Regions from separate parts of the Roseburia sp. AF25-13LB genome, predicted to be linked through region 2. Evidence: predicted binding sites of a transcription regulator. Region 2 holds the regulator's gene; the other holds the start of a gene.
The links. The regulator HrcA, encoded in region 2, represses chaperone genes, less so after heat shock. The targets are predictions, from matches to a motif close to TGTTAGCACTCNNNNNNNNNGAGTGCTAACA.

Region 1 (7,655 bases), on a different contig from region 2:
CTCTTCATCTGAAGATAATGCTGTTGCTGTCTCACAGGAACTGCTCAATCCACTGGATAAAGGAATGTATACTATTTCATCATATTCTTTTAAAAGCTCATCCCAACGGTCTGTAAGGTCTCCTACTGCCGGCATGGATGTTGAAATCTCTGCTCCATCTGTCAGATGCTCATAAAATGTATCCTGTGTCAGATTGATATCCTCAAACAGTGTTTCACCATTTATAAAAAAAGGCATTGGTAATACGCTAATCCCTAACTGCTGCGCTTCTGCCTGACGAATTCCACTGGAACTGTCTGTAAGAATAACTACCTTTCCCATTTTTCTTCCTCCTTGCTGTTCAGACTTCATGTTACACAATGAAATAATTGTAACATATTTTGCAAATCAAAACAACTGCCCCCAAAAAACTAACATCAGGAAAAAAACTGCATAGTAAAACTCCTGACTGCATTATCCGCAGCCAGGAGCTCTCTATCCTTACTTTTCAGTAATATATTTTATTTTCTTATTACATCATTCCCATACCTGGGTTTCCTGCCGGCATTGCAGGAGCATCTTCTTTGATATTTGCTACAACAGATTCCGTTGTAAGTAATGTAGATGCTACAGATGTTGCATTCTGCAAAGCACTTCTTGTAACCTTAACCGGGTCAAGGATACCAGCTTCTACCATATCTACATATTCTTCTGTTGCTGCATTAAATCCGATACCAGGAGCGGACTCTTTTACTTTATTAATAATAACTGCACCTTCAAGACCTGCATTTGCGGAAATGTAATACAATGGAGCCTCCAATGCTTTTAAGATAACCTTTGCACCGGTCTTCTCATCACCTTCCAATGTCTCAGCAAGCTTTGCAACCTCTTTGGATGCATGGATGTATGCAGAACCGCCACCTGCGATGATTCCTTCTTCGACTGCTGCTCTTGTTGCATTCAAAGCATCTTCCATACGAAGTTTTGCTTCTTTCATTTCTGTCTCTGTTGCAGCACCAACACGGATAACTGCTACGCCGCCTGCCAGTTTTGCAAGTCTTTCCTGTAATTTTTCTTTATCAAATTCAGATGTTGTCTCTTCAAGCTGTGCACGAATCTGGCCGATTCTTGCCTGGATTTCTTCTTTATTTCCTTCACCATCAACGATAACGGTGTTCTCTTTCTTAACCTTAACAGATTTTGCACGGCCAAGCTGTGCCATAGTAGCATCTTTTAATTCCAGACCAACTTCTTCTGAAATTACCTGACCACCGGTAAGGATAGCGATATCTTTTAACATTTCTTTTCTTCTGTCGCCATATCCTGGAGCTTTTACTGCTACAACGTTAAATGTTCCACGCAGTTTATTTACAATCAATGTAGTTAAAGCTTCACCCTCGATATCTTCAGCAATGATAAGAAGTCTGGAACCGGACTGAACAATCTGTTCTAACAGTGGAAGGATTTCCTGAATGTTGCTGATTTTCTTATCGGTAATTAAGATGTACGGCTCATCTAAAACTGCTTCCATCTTATCCATATCTGTGCACATATATGCGGAAATGTATCCACGGTCAAACTGCATACCTTCTACCAGGTCAAGCTCTGTCTGCATGGTCTTGCTCTCTTCAATGGTAATAACACCATCATTGGAAACTTTTTCCATTGCATCTGCTACCATGTTGCCAACGCTTTCATCACCTGCGGAAATAGATGCAACTTTTGCAATCTGGTCTTTTCCGGTTACTTTAGAAGACATTGCTGCGATTGTTTCAACTGCTTTTTCAGTTGCTTTCTTCATACCACGTCTTAAAACGATTGGGTTTGCACCAGCCTCTAAGTTCTTCATTCCTTCCTGAATCATTGCCTGTGCAAGAACGGTTGCTGTTGTAGTACCATCACCAGCAACGTCATTGGTCTTGGTTGCTACTTCTTTTACAAGCTGTGCGCCCATATTTTCGAATGCATCTTCCAATTCGATTTCTTTTGCAATGGTAACACCATCATTTGTGATTAATGGAGCGCCATATGATTTATCCAGTACAACGTTTCTTCCTTTGGGTCCGATTGTTACTCTGACTGTATTTGCCAGTTTATCAACTCCAGCCTCTAATGCTGTTCTGGCTTCTGTTCCATATTTGATTTCCTTTGCCATAATTTCTTACCTCTTTCTTCTATTTTCCTATTTTATTATTTGTTTTATTTACCAATTATCAATTCGATTATTCTACTACTGCAAGAATATCATTCTGCTTTACGATGATATATTCTTCGCCATCCAGTTTTACTTCTGTTCCGGCATATTTAGAATAAATAACCTTCTGTCCTTCTTTTACCTGCATGGTAACTTCTTTGCCATCTACCACTCCGCCAGGACCAACTGCGATTACTTCTGCTTCCTGTGGTTTCTCCTGTGCAGCACTTGCTAAGATAATTCCGGATTTGGTTTTTTCCTCTGCTTTTAACTGTTTTAATACAACTCTGTCTGATAATGGTACTAATTTCATGATTCATTGCCTCCTTGATTCGGTCTCTTTGTTTTCTTTCTTTTTTATTAGCACTCATTCAAACCGAGTGCTAACTGATAGTCATATAATAGTTTCTGCGTCTCTTTTTCGCAAGCCTGACCATTTTTTATTTTTCTCTTGTTTCCTTATATTTACTCTTAATATCTCGTTTTTTCTCTCGTTTTCTCACTTTCTGTAATTTGTAACGATTTAATACTTTTTTTAGATTTGTTTATGAAATCAGTCCAAAATGCTCCAATCCCTTATAAATGCCGTCTTCGTGCAATGGTGCTGTGATATAATCCGCTGCTTCTTTTGCTGCTTTGGTACCATTTCCCATGGCAATTCCATGCTGCACATGCTTTAACATTTCCACATCATTGATACTGTCTCCAAATGCATAGGTATCTTCTTTCTCAATACCAAGAAGCTCACAGGTTTTTTCGATGCCGGACGCTTTGGAAAATCCTTTTGGAACAAACTCTGCACATGCCGCATCATGCACCAGCGGTGTGAAATTCTCTTCCAGATGGGAAAGTACCTTAAGATAAGTATCATCCGGTGTGGAGCAGGAAAACTTACTGATTTCCATAATTGCTTCATTTCCCGTTACCGGCAGCAAATCCTCTCCCAATGTCTCTTTTAGTTTCAAGCCATAAGGGTCTTCTTCAAATTCTTCCAGATCCATATACAAATTCCGGCTTCCCTCATATACCGTAGGAATTCCATACTCTTTTAATATATGTATGGTATCCTCTATCAATTCCTGTTCTAATTTTTTATAAAAAAGTGTTTTTCCATCCATCTCTATCCAGGTACCGCAGCCTGCCACAATTCCGTCGAATCCCAGTGTCAGCAATCTTTCATCCTGAATAAATGCTCTGGTTCTTCCGCTGCAGAGAAATGCCAGATGTCCATTTTCCCGCAGCTTCCGGATTGCTTCCTTTGTGCTCTCCGGTATCACAAAATGCTCGTCCCACAATGTTCCATCAATATCAAAAAATACTGCTTTCCTGCTCATTCTCTTTATGTCCTTTCGCTGTTTTCTTCTCGCTCTTTTTGTCACAAGGGTTATTTTATGCCCCAAAAGCAGAATGTGTCAACCACGAAAAAGCCGCCTGCCACAGCTCACCCTCCGGTGCACCATAGTCAGACGACTTTCTTCTATCATTATATTGTAATTTTCATTACTGTACGGAAAGATAAGAATATCCCATCAGACTTTCGTCTACTTCACGGGCTGCTTCTCTTCCTTCACGGATTGCCCATACAACCAGGGACTGTCCACGATGCATATCTCCTGCTGTAAAGACATTTTCCACATTGGTCTTGTAATGACCGGCTTCTGTTGCCACATTGGTTCTGGCATTTAAGTCTACGCCGAATGCTTTGGCAATGTAATCTTCTGTTCCAAGGAAGCCTGCTGCAATCAGAACCAGATCACAATCTAACTTGCTTTCGGAGCCCGGTACTTCCACCATCTGCATCCGTCCGGTCTTTTCATCCTTTTTGCCCTCTAATTTTACGGTTTTTAATCCGCAGAGCTTACCGTTCTTGTCTTTTAAGAACTCTTTTACGGTTGTCTGGTAAATACGAGGGTCGGAACCGAACATGGCAATTGCTTCTTCCTGACCGTAGTCTGTCTTGCAGACTCTTGGCCACTCCGGCCATGGGTTGTTCTCTGCACGCTCATCCGGTGCTTTTGGCATCATTTCAAGCTGGATGACACTGGCTGCGCCGTGACGGATAGAAGTTCCGACACAGTCATTTCCGGTATCTCCACCACCGATGATAACTACTTTCTTTCCCTTGGCAGAAATATATTTGTTATCTTTAAGCTCGGAATCTAAAAGGCTCTTGGTAGTTGCCTTTAAGAAATCTACTGCAAAGTAAATGCCTTCTGCATCTCTGCCCGGAGCTTTGATGTCTCTTGGATTCTTTGCTCCACAGGCTAAGATGACACGGTCATATTCTTTTAAGAGTTTTGCCGGCTTGATGTCTTTTCCAACATTGGTATTGGTAATAAACTCGACACCCTCTTCTTTCATTATATTAATCTTACGGTCAATAACCCATTTTTCCAGCTTCATATTCGGGATTCCATACATCAAAAGTCCACCGACACGGTCATCTCTTTCAAATACGGTAACGGAATGTCCTCTTTTATTCAACTGGTCTGCTGCTGCAAGTCCGGCAGGACCGGAACCGATGATTGCAACCTTCTTTCCGGTACGGACTCTTGGAGGTTTTGCTGCAGCATATCCTTTTTCATAGGCATTTTCAATGATTCCATGCTCATTTGCCTTACAGGTTACCGGGTCTTCCCAGTGTCCACAGGTACAGGCTGCTTCACAAAGTGCCGGACATACTCTTGAGGTAAATTCCGGGAAGTTGTTGGTCTTGGTCAGACGGTTATATGCCTGCTCCCAGTTGTTGGTATACAAAAGGTCATTCCACTCCGGTACCAGATTATGCAGCGGACATCCGCTGGTCATTCCCATGATATTCATACCAGCCTGGCAGAACGGCACGCCGCAGTTCATACAACGTGCTGCCTGTACTCTTTGTTTCTCTTTTGAGAGAGGGGTATGGAACTCGTTAAAGTTCTTGATACGCTCCTTTGGTGCAACCGCTGCTGCATTCTCTCTGTCATATTCCATAAATCCTGTTGGTTTTCCCATTTTGCGTCCCCTCCTTAATTTCTTGTATTCGCATAAAATGCTTCAATCTGTGCCTGTTCGGAAGACAATCCTTTTTCTTCCATCTGAACAATTGCCATTAACATACGGTTATAATCGTATGGAATTACTTTCTTGAACTTCGGCAGATACTCACTGAAGTTATCTAAGATTTCTTTTCCCTTTTCAGAATTGGTCAAAGCTACGTGTTCTTTAATCATATCTTTTAATTCCATAACATCATATTTGTTTCCGACTTCTTCTGAGAATACCATTTCCTTATTGATTCTGGTATAAAGGTCGTTGTCCTCATCTAATACATAAGCGATACCACCACTCATTCCGGCTGCAAAGTTTTTACCAGTCTTACCAAGGATAACCACACGGCCACCGGTCATGTATTCACATCCATGGTCACCGACACCTTCTACTACTGCAGAAGCTCCGGAATTTCGTACGCAGAAACGTTCTCCTGCCACACCACTGATAAATGCTTTACCACTGGTTGCACCGTAAAGTGCTACGTTACCGATGATAATATTTTCATCCTTCTTATATTTCACACCTGCCGGAGCGTAGACAACCAGTTTTCCACCAGAAAGTCCTTTTCCGAAGTAATCGTTGGAATCTCCTACCAGCTCTAAGGTAAGTCCCTTTGGAATGAATGCGCCAAAGCTCTGTCCGCCGGCACCGGTACATTTTACGATAAAGGTATCTTCCTCTAAAGTATCGTCATATTTCTTTGTAATCTCGGAACCAAAGATGGTACCAAAGGAACGGTCTGTATTGCTTACTTCTACATCAATGCTTCTCTTCTGTTTCTTATCCAGTGCAGAAGAAAGCTGTTTTAACAGTACAGTTTCGTCCTTGGTCTTCTCCAGTTCGAAATCGTATACATGTTTTGGATCAAATGTAACTTTCTCCTTTGGTCCTGCAAACGGGTTATTCAAAATCTTGGAAAGGTCGATTTCTTTTTCCCGGTCTGTCAAATCCTCTCTTACCCGGAGAAGGTCACTTCTTCCTACCATTTCATCAATGGTACGGCAGCCTAACTTCGCCATGATTTCTCTTAATTCTTCTGCAATAAACCGCATGAAGTTTTCTACATATTCCGGTTTTCCCGCGAAACGTTTCCGAAGCTCCGGATTCTGTGTTGCGATTCCGGCAGGGCAGGTATCCAGATTACATACACGCATCATCACGCATCCCATGGTTACCAGCGGTGCAGTTGCAAATCCGTACTCTTCTGCTCCAAGCAATGCAGCAATTGCTACATCACGGCCGCTCATCAGCTTACCATCTGTCTCGATTCTTACCTTATTACGAAGTCCGTTCATAATCAGAGTCTGGTGTGTCTCTGCAAGTCCAAGTTCCCAAGGAAGTCCTGCATTATGGATAGAACTGCTTGGTGCTGCACCGGTACCACCGTCATATCCGGAAATCAATACTACCTGCGCTCCTGCTTTGGCAACACCGGCTGCGACTGTACCCACACCTGCTTCTGATACCAGTTTTACGGAAATTCTTGCATCACGGTTGGCATTCTTCAAATCGTAAATCAACTGCTCCAAATCCTCGATGGAGTAGATATCATGATGAGGTGGCGGCGAAATCAAGGATACACCCGGTGTGGAAAGTCTTGTCTTTGCAATCCAAGGATATACTTTCTTGCCCGGAAGGTGTCCACCTTCACCAGGTTTTGCACCCTGTGCCATCTTAATCTGAATCTCTTCTGCACTGACTAAGTAACGGCTGGTTACACCAAACCGGCCGGACGCTACCTGCTTGATTGCAGAACATCTGTCTAAGCTTGTATGTTTACTTGCGATACGGTCCGGATCTTCTCCACCCTCACCGGTATTGGATTTACCATGTAAATGGTTCATGGCAATTGCCAGTGTTTCATGGGCTTCCTTGGAAATAGAACCATAGGACATCGCACCTGTTTTAAATCTTGTTACAATAGAATCTACGCTTTCTACTTCTTCAATTGGAACACCTTTTTTCGGGAAATTGAAATCCATCAGTCCACGAATATTTGCATCACGCTCTTCGCTGTTCACAAGATCTGTGTACTGTTTGAAAAGGTTGTAATCTCCACGTTTGGTTGATTCCTGCAGAAGATGGATGGTTGCCGGATTGTAAAGATGGCTGTCTGCGCCACTTCTCATCTTGTGACGTCCCTTGCTGTCTAAAGTAAGGTCTGTCTCTAATCCCAATGGATCATAGGCTGCAGAATGCAGAGTATCTACATCTTTTGCAATGTCTTCCAGTGTAATTCCACCGATACGGCTTACGGTATTTGTGAAATATTTATCAATTACTGCGGAGTCAATACCAATTGCCTCAAAAATCTTAGAACCCTGATAAGACTGAATGGTTGAAATACCCATTTTGGAAGCAATTTTTACGATACCACTGATAATTGCCTGATTGTAATCATGGATTGCTGCATAGTAATCCTTGTCTAACATATGCTCGTCTACTAACT
Region 2 (7,655 bases):
GACCAGCCGCGAAATGCAGGCGCAGGTTTTAGATAATATGGATTTGGAGCGGGAACGTGGAATTACCATTAAGTCCCAGGCAGTCCGTATTATATATCATGCCAAAGATGGAGAAGAATATATTTTTAATTTGATTGATACACCGGGACATGTGGACTTTACCTATGAAGTATCAAGAAGTCTTGCTGCCTGTGACGGTGCTGTGCTGGTAGTAGATGCGGCACAGGGGATTGAGGCACAGACCCTTGCCAATGTATATCTGGCATTAGACCATGATCTGGAAGTGATTCCAGTCATTAATAAAATTGATCTGCCGAGTGCAAGACCGGAAGAAGTAGTAGAAGAAATTGAAGATGTGATTGGAATTGAGGCACAGGATGCACCACGGATTTCTGCCAAAACAGGGTTGAATGTGGAAGAAGTATTAGAGCAGATTGTGCATAAATTACCGGCACCAAAAGGGGACGCCAAAGCGCCTCTTCAGGCGTTGATTTTTGATTCTGTGTATGATGCTTATAAAGGTGTTATTGTATTCTGCAGAATCCGGGAAGGTTCCGTAAAACCGGGGACAACCATCCGCATGATGGCAACCGGAGCAGAAGCAGATGTAGTAGAAGTAGGATATTTCGGAGCCGGACAGTTCATTCCATGTGATGAGTTAGAAGCCGGAATGGTAGGTTATATTACTGCCAGCCTTAAGAATGTGAAAGAAACCCGTGTGGGTGATACCATAACAGAAGCAAAGCGTCCTTGTGATGCACCATTGCCGGGATATAAGAAAGTTAATCCGATGGTATACTGTGGATTATATCCAACAGATGGAGCCAAATATCCGGATCTTCGTGACGCTTTGGAAAAATTACAGTTAAATGATGCCGCCTTACAGTTTGAACCGGAGACTTCCATTGCATTGGGCTTTGGTTTCCGCTGTGGTTTCTTAGGACTGCTTCATTTAGAGGTAATTCAGGAGCGGTTAGAGAGAGAATTTAATCTTGATTTAGTAACGACAGCACCAGGCGTTGTATATCGGGTACATAAGACGGATGGTACCATGATAGAATTGACAAACCCATCCAATCTTCCGGATCCATCCGAAATCGAATATATGGAAGAGCCGATGGTTGCAGCAGAAATTATGGTGACATCCGAATATGTAGGTGCCATTATGGATTTGTGCCAGGAACGCCGTGGTATCTATAAGAGTATGGAATATATTGAGCAGACCCGTGCAGTTATTAAATATGACCTTCCGTTAAATGAAATTATTTATGATTTCTTTGATGCATTGAAATCCCGTTCCAAAGGATATGCGTCCTTTGATTATGAGATGAAGGGTTATGAGCAGTCAGAGCTTGTGAAGCTGGATATTCTTATTAATAAAGAAGAAGTGGATGCTCTTTCCTTTATTGTATTTAAGGATACCGCCTATGAGCGTGGAAGAAAGATGTGTGAGAAGTTAAAGGAAGAGATTCCGAGACATTTATTTGAGATCCCGATTCAGGCAGCCGTTGGAAGCAAGGTAATTGCCCGTGAGACAGTAAAAGCAATGCGAAAAGATGTGCTGGCAAAATGTTACGGCGGTGACATCAGCCGTAAGCGTAAACTGTTAGAGAAACAGAAGGAAGGTAAGAAACGTATGCGTCAGGTGGGAAATGTAGAGATTCCACAGGAAGCATTTATGAGTGTACTGAAGTTAGATGAGAAATAGATGACAGGAGAACATAGATGGAACTTTATGTGCATATTCCTTTTTGTGTAAGAAAATGTGAATATTGTGATTTCTTATCAGCACCTGCGGACGAGCGGTTACAAAACCGCTACGTGGGTGCTCTTTTGCATGAAATCAGATATTACGGACAGACAATGGGACGTCCGGCTCTTTCTACTATATATATAGGGGGCGGAACACCGTCTCTTTTAGCACCGGAATATATCGCACTTCTTTTAAAACAGATTCAGGTAAGCTTTGAGGTGGAAGCAGATGCAGAGATTACCATAGAATGTAATCCCGGAACTTTAAATGAGGAAAAACTTCTTACCTATAAAGAAGCAGGCATTAACCGTCTCAGCATAGGGTTACAGTCTGCCTTTGATGATGAATTAAAGATATTAGGAAGAATCCATACTTACCGGCAGTTCTTGGAGAATTATGAATGTGCCAGAAGATGTGGATTTGAAAATATCAACGTTGATTTGATGAGTGCCCTGCCTTATCAGAGTACGGAGAAATTTGTCACCAGCTTAAAGCGTGTCATAGCATTAAAACCGGAACATATTTCAGCCTATTCCCTGATTATCGAAAAGGGAACACCATTTTATGAAAAATACAAATTCGAGGCAGTGCTCCGGGAAGCCGGAAAGCCGACAGAGCATCTGCCATCTGAAGAGACAGAGTATGAAATTTATAAAAAGACTCAGGAGATTCTTGCAGAGGCAGGTTATGAGCATTATGAAGTATCCAATTATGCAAAGCAGGGGAAAGAGGCAAGGCATAATATCGGATACTGGAAGCGGGTACCGTATCTTGGGGTAGGACTTGGGGCAGCTTCCTTGATTGGAGAAGTACGCTACAGTAATATAAGAGAGATTGAAGCGTATATCAAAGCATGCGGTAATATTTCGGCGAAGGAAATAGATGGAGTACCGGCATTGAATCTCCATGAGAGTGCAGATGCAATCAGCCGCCATGCCCAGATGGAAGAATTCATGTTTTTAGGCCTGCGTATGTTAAAGGGAGTTACAAGAACAGAATTCAAAGAGACTTTCGGCGTGGAAATAGAAGCAGTATATGGCGAAGTCTTAAACCAGCTTCAGGAAGAGGACTTAATCGAGAAAAAAGCCGGTGTAATAAAGCTCAGCGACCACGGTATGGACATCAGTAACTATGTACTCGCCCAGTTTTTACTGGATTAAGTAGTGCGGTGTTGAACCGCATTGAATCAGAACAAATCTAAAGAAATTATAAAATTATAAAATGCTGTTGACAAAAAAAACGAATGGTGCTATCTTAAGTACATAGAAATTAGCACTCTTTCAAGTTGAGTGCTAACAACAAAGAAAAAGCAGTACAAAAAGCTTTTCCAAATACCTATAAAAGTTTCATTTTCAGGAGAACGTGAATGAACGAGAACGAATTAGATGAAAGAAAAACAAAAATCTTAAATGCAATCATTCGCAACTATCTGGAAACGGGTGAGCCGGTTGGTTCAAGAACCATTTCCAAGTATACGGATTTGAACTTGAGTTCCGCAACAATCCGGAATGAGATGTCGGACTTGGAAGAGATGGGATATATTTTGCAGCCACATACATCGGCAGGAAGAATTCCATCCGATAAGGGATATCGCTTCTATGTAGATAATCTGATTGCAGAGAAGGACAAAGAAGTATCCGATATGAAAGAGTTCGTAATTGAACATACGGAGAAGATGGAACAGGTATTGCAGCAGGTGGCAAAGTTGTTGGCGAACAACACGAATTACACCACCATGATAACAGCACCGCAGTATCACCACAACAGCCTGAAGTTCATCCAGTTATCCAATGTGGATGATGAACATATTCTGGCAGTTGTCGTATTGGAAGGCAATCTTGTGAAAAATAAGATGATTCCGATAGAAGAGCCGATAGATAATGAGCATATGTTAAAACTTAACATGCTTTTGAATACACATTTAAATGGATTGTCATTAGATCAGATTAATCTGGGCACCATAGCAGTGTTGAAAGAGAAAGCCGGTATCCATTCCAAAGTCATCAGTGATGTATTGGATGCAGTAGCAGAAGCAATCAGCGAAGACGAGGATTTGGAGATATATACCAGCGGTGCAACGAATATCTTAAAATATCCGGAGTTATCGGATTCGCAGAAAGCAGGAGAGCTTTTAGATGCGTTAGAAGAGAAGAAACAGTTAGTAAGTCTGGTGACGGATAACCTCAGCAATGAGGAGAACGGCATACAGGTTTATATAGGAGATGAATCTCCAATTCAGACCATGAAGGACTGCAGTGTGGTAACAGCTACCTATGAACTTGGTAAAGGCGTGAAGGGAACGATAGGAATTATCGGACCGAAGCGTATGGATTATGAGAACGTCATGGATAATCTGAAAAATTTGAAATCACAACTAGAAGGCATATTTGATAAGCCGAAGAAAGAATAGCATAGAAAGGTGGCAAGGAAGTGGCAGAAGAAAAGAAAGAAGAAGTGCTTGAGGAAGTATTAGAAGACTTAGAAGCAGAGGATGCAAAAAAGCAGGAAGAAGCACAGAATACCGCCTCAGAAGAAAAAGAAGTTGAGGCAGAAGAAAAAACGGAAGATACCGAATCTGAACCGGAAGAAATAGAGAAAGAAGATGAGGAGAAAAAGAAAGGTATCTTTAAAAAGAAAGACAAGAAAGATAAGAAGGACGAACAGATTGAAGATTTAACCGACCGGCTGAAACGTCAGATGGCAGAATTTGAAAACTTCCGTAAGAGAACGGAAAAGGAAAAGAGCCAGATGTATGACATGGGAGCCAGTGCAATCTTAGAGAAAATCCTTCCAGTTATCGACAATTTTGAAAGAGGGCTTGCAGCTGTACCGGAAGAAGACAAAAACAATGGCTTCGTAGAAGGTATGGATAAGATTTATAAGCAGATGATGACAGTGCTGACAGAAGTTGGTGTAACACCGATTGAAGCAGCCGGTCAGGAGTTTGACCCGAATCTCCATAATGCAGTAATGCATGTGGAAGATGAAGAACTCGGTGAGAATGTAGTAGCCGAGGAGTTACAGAAAGGTTACAAGTACAAAGAAAATGTAATCAGACATAGCATGGTAAAAGTAGCGAATTAAGCATAGGAGGATAAGAACATGAGTAAAATTATTGGTATTGATTTAGGAACAACAAACAGTTGTGTGGCAGTTATGGAAGGTGGAAAACCTACCGTTATAGCAAACCAGGAAGGTGCAAGAACAACACCATCTATCGTAGCATTTACAAAAACAGGTGAGCGTCTGATTGGTGAACCAGCAAAACGTCAGGCAGTAACCAACGCAGAGAAAACAATCTCTTCCATTAAGAGACATATGGGAACCGATTACAAAGTAAGCATTGATGACAAACAGTATTCTCCACAGCAGATTTCTGCAATGATTTTACAGAAATTAAAAGCTGATGCAGAAGGATATTTAGGAGAAAAAGTATCAGAAGCAGTTATTACTGTACCGGCATACTTCAATGATGCACAGCGTCAGGCAACCAAGGATGCAGGTAAGATTGCAGGACTTGATGTAAAACGTATCATCAACGAGCCGACAGCAGCAGCACTTGCTTATGGACTGGACAACGAAAAAGAACAGAAAATTATGGTATACGACTTAGGTGGTGGTACATTTGATGTATCTATCATCGAAATCGGTGACGGAGTCATCGAAGTATTATCTACAAATGGTGATACCAGATTAGGTGGAGATGATTTCGATAACAAGATTACACAGTGGATGATTGACGAATTCAAGAAAGCAGAAGGCGTTGACTTATCTACTGATAAGATGGCTCTTCAGAGATTAAAAGAAGCTGCAGAGAAAGCTAAGAAAGAGTTGTCTTCAGCAACAACAACCAATATCAACCTGCCATTCATTACTGCAACAGCAGAAGGACCAAAGCACTTTGATATGAACTTGACAAGAGCAAAATTCGATGAGTTGACACATGACTTAGTAGAAAGAACAGCAATTCCGGTACAGAACGCTATGAAGGATGCAGGCGTAACCAATGCAGACTTAGGCCAGGTATTATTGGTTGGTGGTTCTACACGTATCCCGGCTGTTCAGGATAAAGTAAGACAGTTAACAGGCAAAGAGCCAAGTAAATCCTTAAACCCGGATGAGTGTGTAGCACTTGGTGCTTGTATCCAGGGTGGTAAATTAGCAGGAGATGCCGGCGCAGGTGATATCCTTCTTCTGGATGTTACTCCATTGTCACTGTCTATCGAGACCATGGGTGGAGTTGCAACAAGACTGATTGAGAGAAATACAACAATTCCTACAAGAAAGAGCCAGATTTTCTCAACAGCAGCAGATAATCAGACAGCAGTAGATATCAACGTAGTGCAGGGTGAGCGTCAGTTCGCGAGAGATAACAAATCCCTTGGACAGTTCCGTCTGGATGGTATCCCACCAGCACGTCGTGGAGTTCCTCAGATTGAAGTTACTTTCGATATCGATGCAAACGGTATTGTAAATGTATCTGCAAAAGACTTAGGAACCGGAAAAGAACAGCATATTACAATTACTGCCGGATCTAACATGTCTGATGCAGATATCGATAAAGCAGTAAAAGAAGCAGCTGAATTTGAAGCACAGGACAAGAAGAGAAAAGAAGCAATTGACACCAGAAATGATGCAGATTCCTTCGTATTCCAGACACAGCAGGCATTAGACCAGGTTGGAAATAACCTTGATGCGGCAGATAAATCTGCAGTAGAGGCTGACTTAAATGCACTGAAAGCTTTAGTAGATGCAAATCCACAGGCTGAAAACATGACAGAGGATCAGGTTGCTGAGATGAAAGCAGCAAAAGAGAAACTGATGGAAAGTGCACAGAAAGTATTTGCTAAGATGTATGAGAATGCTCAGGCAGCTCAGGGAGCCGCTGGTGCAGGCCCTGATATGGGAGCAGGTGCAGCCGGTGGAGCAGCTGCAGGTTCCGCAGATGATGATGTGGTAGATGCTGATTACAAAGAAGTATAATTCTACAGATAAAAAGCAGTAGAAAGGGTTGGCAGTTTTACTGTCAACCCTTACAAACGGTAAAGAGGGAATAGATTATGGCAGAACAGAAAAGAGACTATTACGAGGTCTTAGGCGTTGATAAAAACGCAGATGACGCAGCAATAAAAAAAGCATATCGTGTCCTTGCCAAGAAATATCATCCGGATATGAACCCGGGGGATAAAGAAGCAGAAAAGAAATTCAAGGAAGCATCTGAAGCATATGCAGTACTGAGCGACCCGGAGAAGAGAAAACAGTATGACCAGTTTGGCCATGCAGCCTTTGATGGAGGTGCCGGCGGAGCAGGCGGATTTGATTTCTCAGGTATGGATATGGGAGACATTTTTGGAAGCTTTGGAGACATTTTCGGAGATTTCTTTGGCGGCGGAAGACGCAGCAGCAGCAACGGACCGATGAAGGGAGCCAATGTACGTGCCAGTGTCAGAATTACATTTGAAGAGGCAGCATTTGGCTGTGAGAAAGAAATTGATTTAGTATTAAAGGATGAATGTAAGACCTGTCATGGTACAGGAGCGAAGCCGGGAACCAGTCCGGAGACCTGTAGCAAATGTCAGGGAAAAGGAAAAGTGGTATATACCCAGCAGTCCTTATTTGGTATGGTACAGAATGTACAGACCTGTCCGGAATGTAACGGAAGCGGTAAAATTGTTCGTGACAAATGTCCGGACTGTCGTGGAACCGGCTACATTGCCAGCAGGAAGAAGATTAAGGTCAGCATTCCTGCCGGAATTGATAACGGTCAGAGTGTAAGAATCCGTGAAAAAGGTGAGCCGGGGGTAAATGGCGGACCAAGAGGAGATCTTCTGGTAGAAGTAGTAGTATCCCGCCATCCAATCCTTCAGAGACAGGGCATGGATGTATATTCAACAGCACCAAT

Region 1: a site for HrcA is predicted at 2,532-2,562, ahead of groES (co-chaperone GroES). Genes of this name have one in related genera too.

The regions. Positions count from the first base shown of each region.
Region 1 covers NZ_QUFO01000005.1:210,273-217,927, reverse strand. The annotation lists gene DWY37_RS09445 (DegV family protein) at 1-321, opposite strand, end outside; gene groL (chaperonin GroEL) at 512-2,134, opposite strand; gene groES (co-chaperone GroES) at 2,202-2,486, opposite strand; gene DWY37_RS09430 (Cof-type HAD-IIB family hydrolase) at 2,719-3,507, opposite strand; gene DWY37_RS09425 (glutamate synthase subunit beta) at 3,674-5,167, opposite strand; gene gltB (glutamate synthase large subunit) at 5,182-7,655, opposite strand, start outside.
Region 2 covers NZ_QUFO01000001.1:562,739-570,393, reverse strand. The annotation lists gene lepA (translation elongation factor 4) at 1-1,708, shown strand, start outside; gene hemW (radical SAM family heme chaperone HemW) at 1,726-2,913, shown strand; gene hrcA (heat-inducible transcriptional repressor HrcA) at 3,120-4,163, shown strand; gene grpE (nucleotide exchange factor GrpE) at 4,184-4,837, shown strand; gene dnaK (molecular chaperone DnaK) at 4,856-6,736, shown strand; gene dnaJ (molecular chaperone DnaJ) at 6,814-7,655, shown strand, end outside.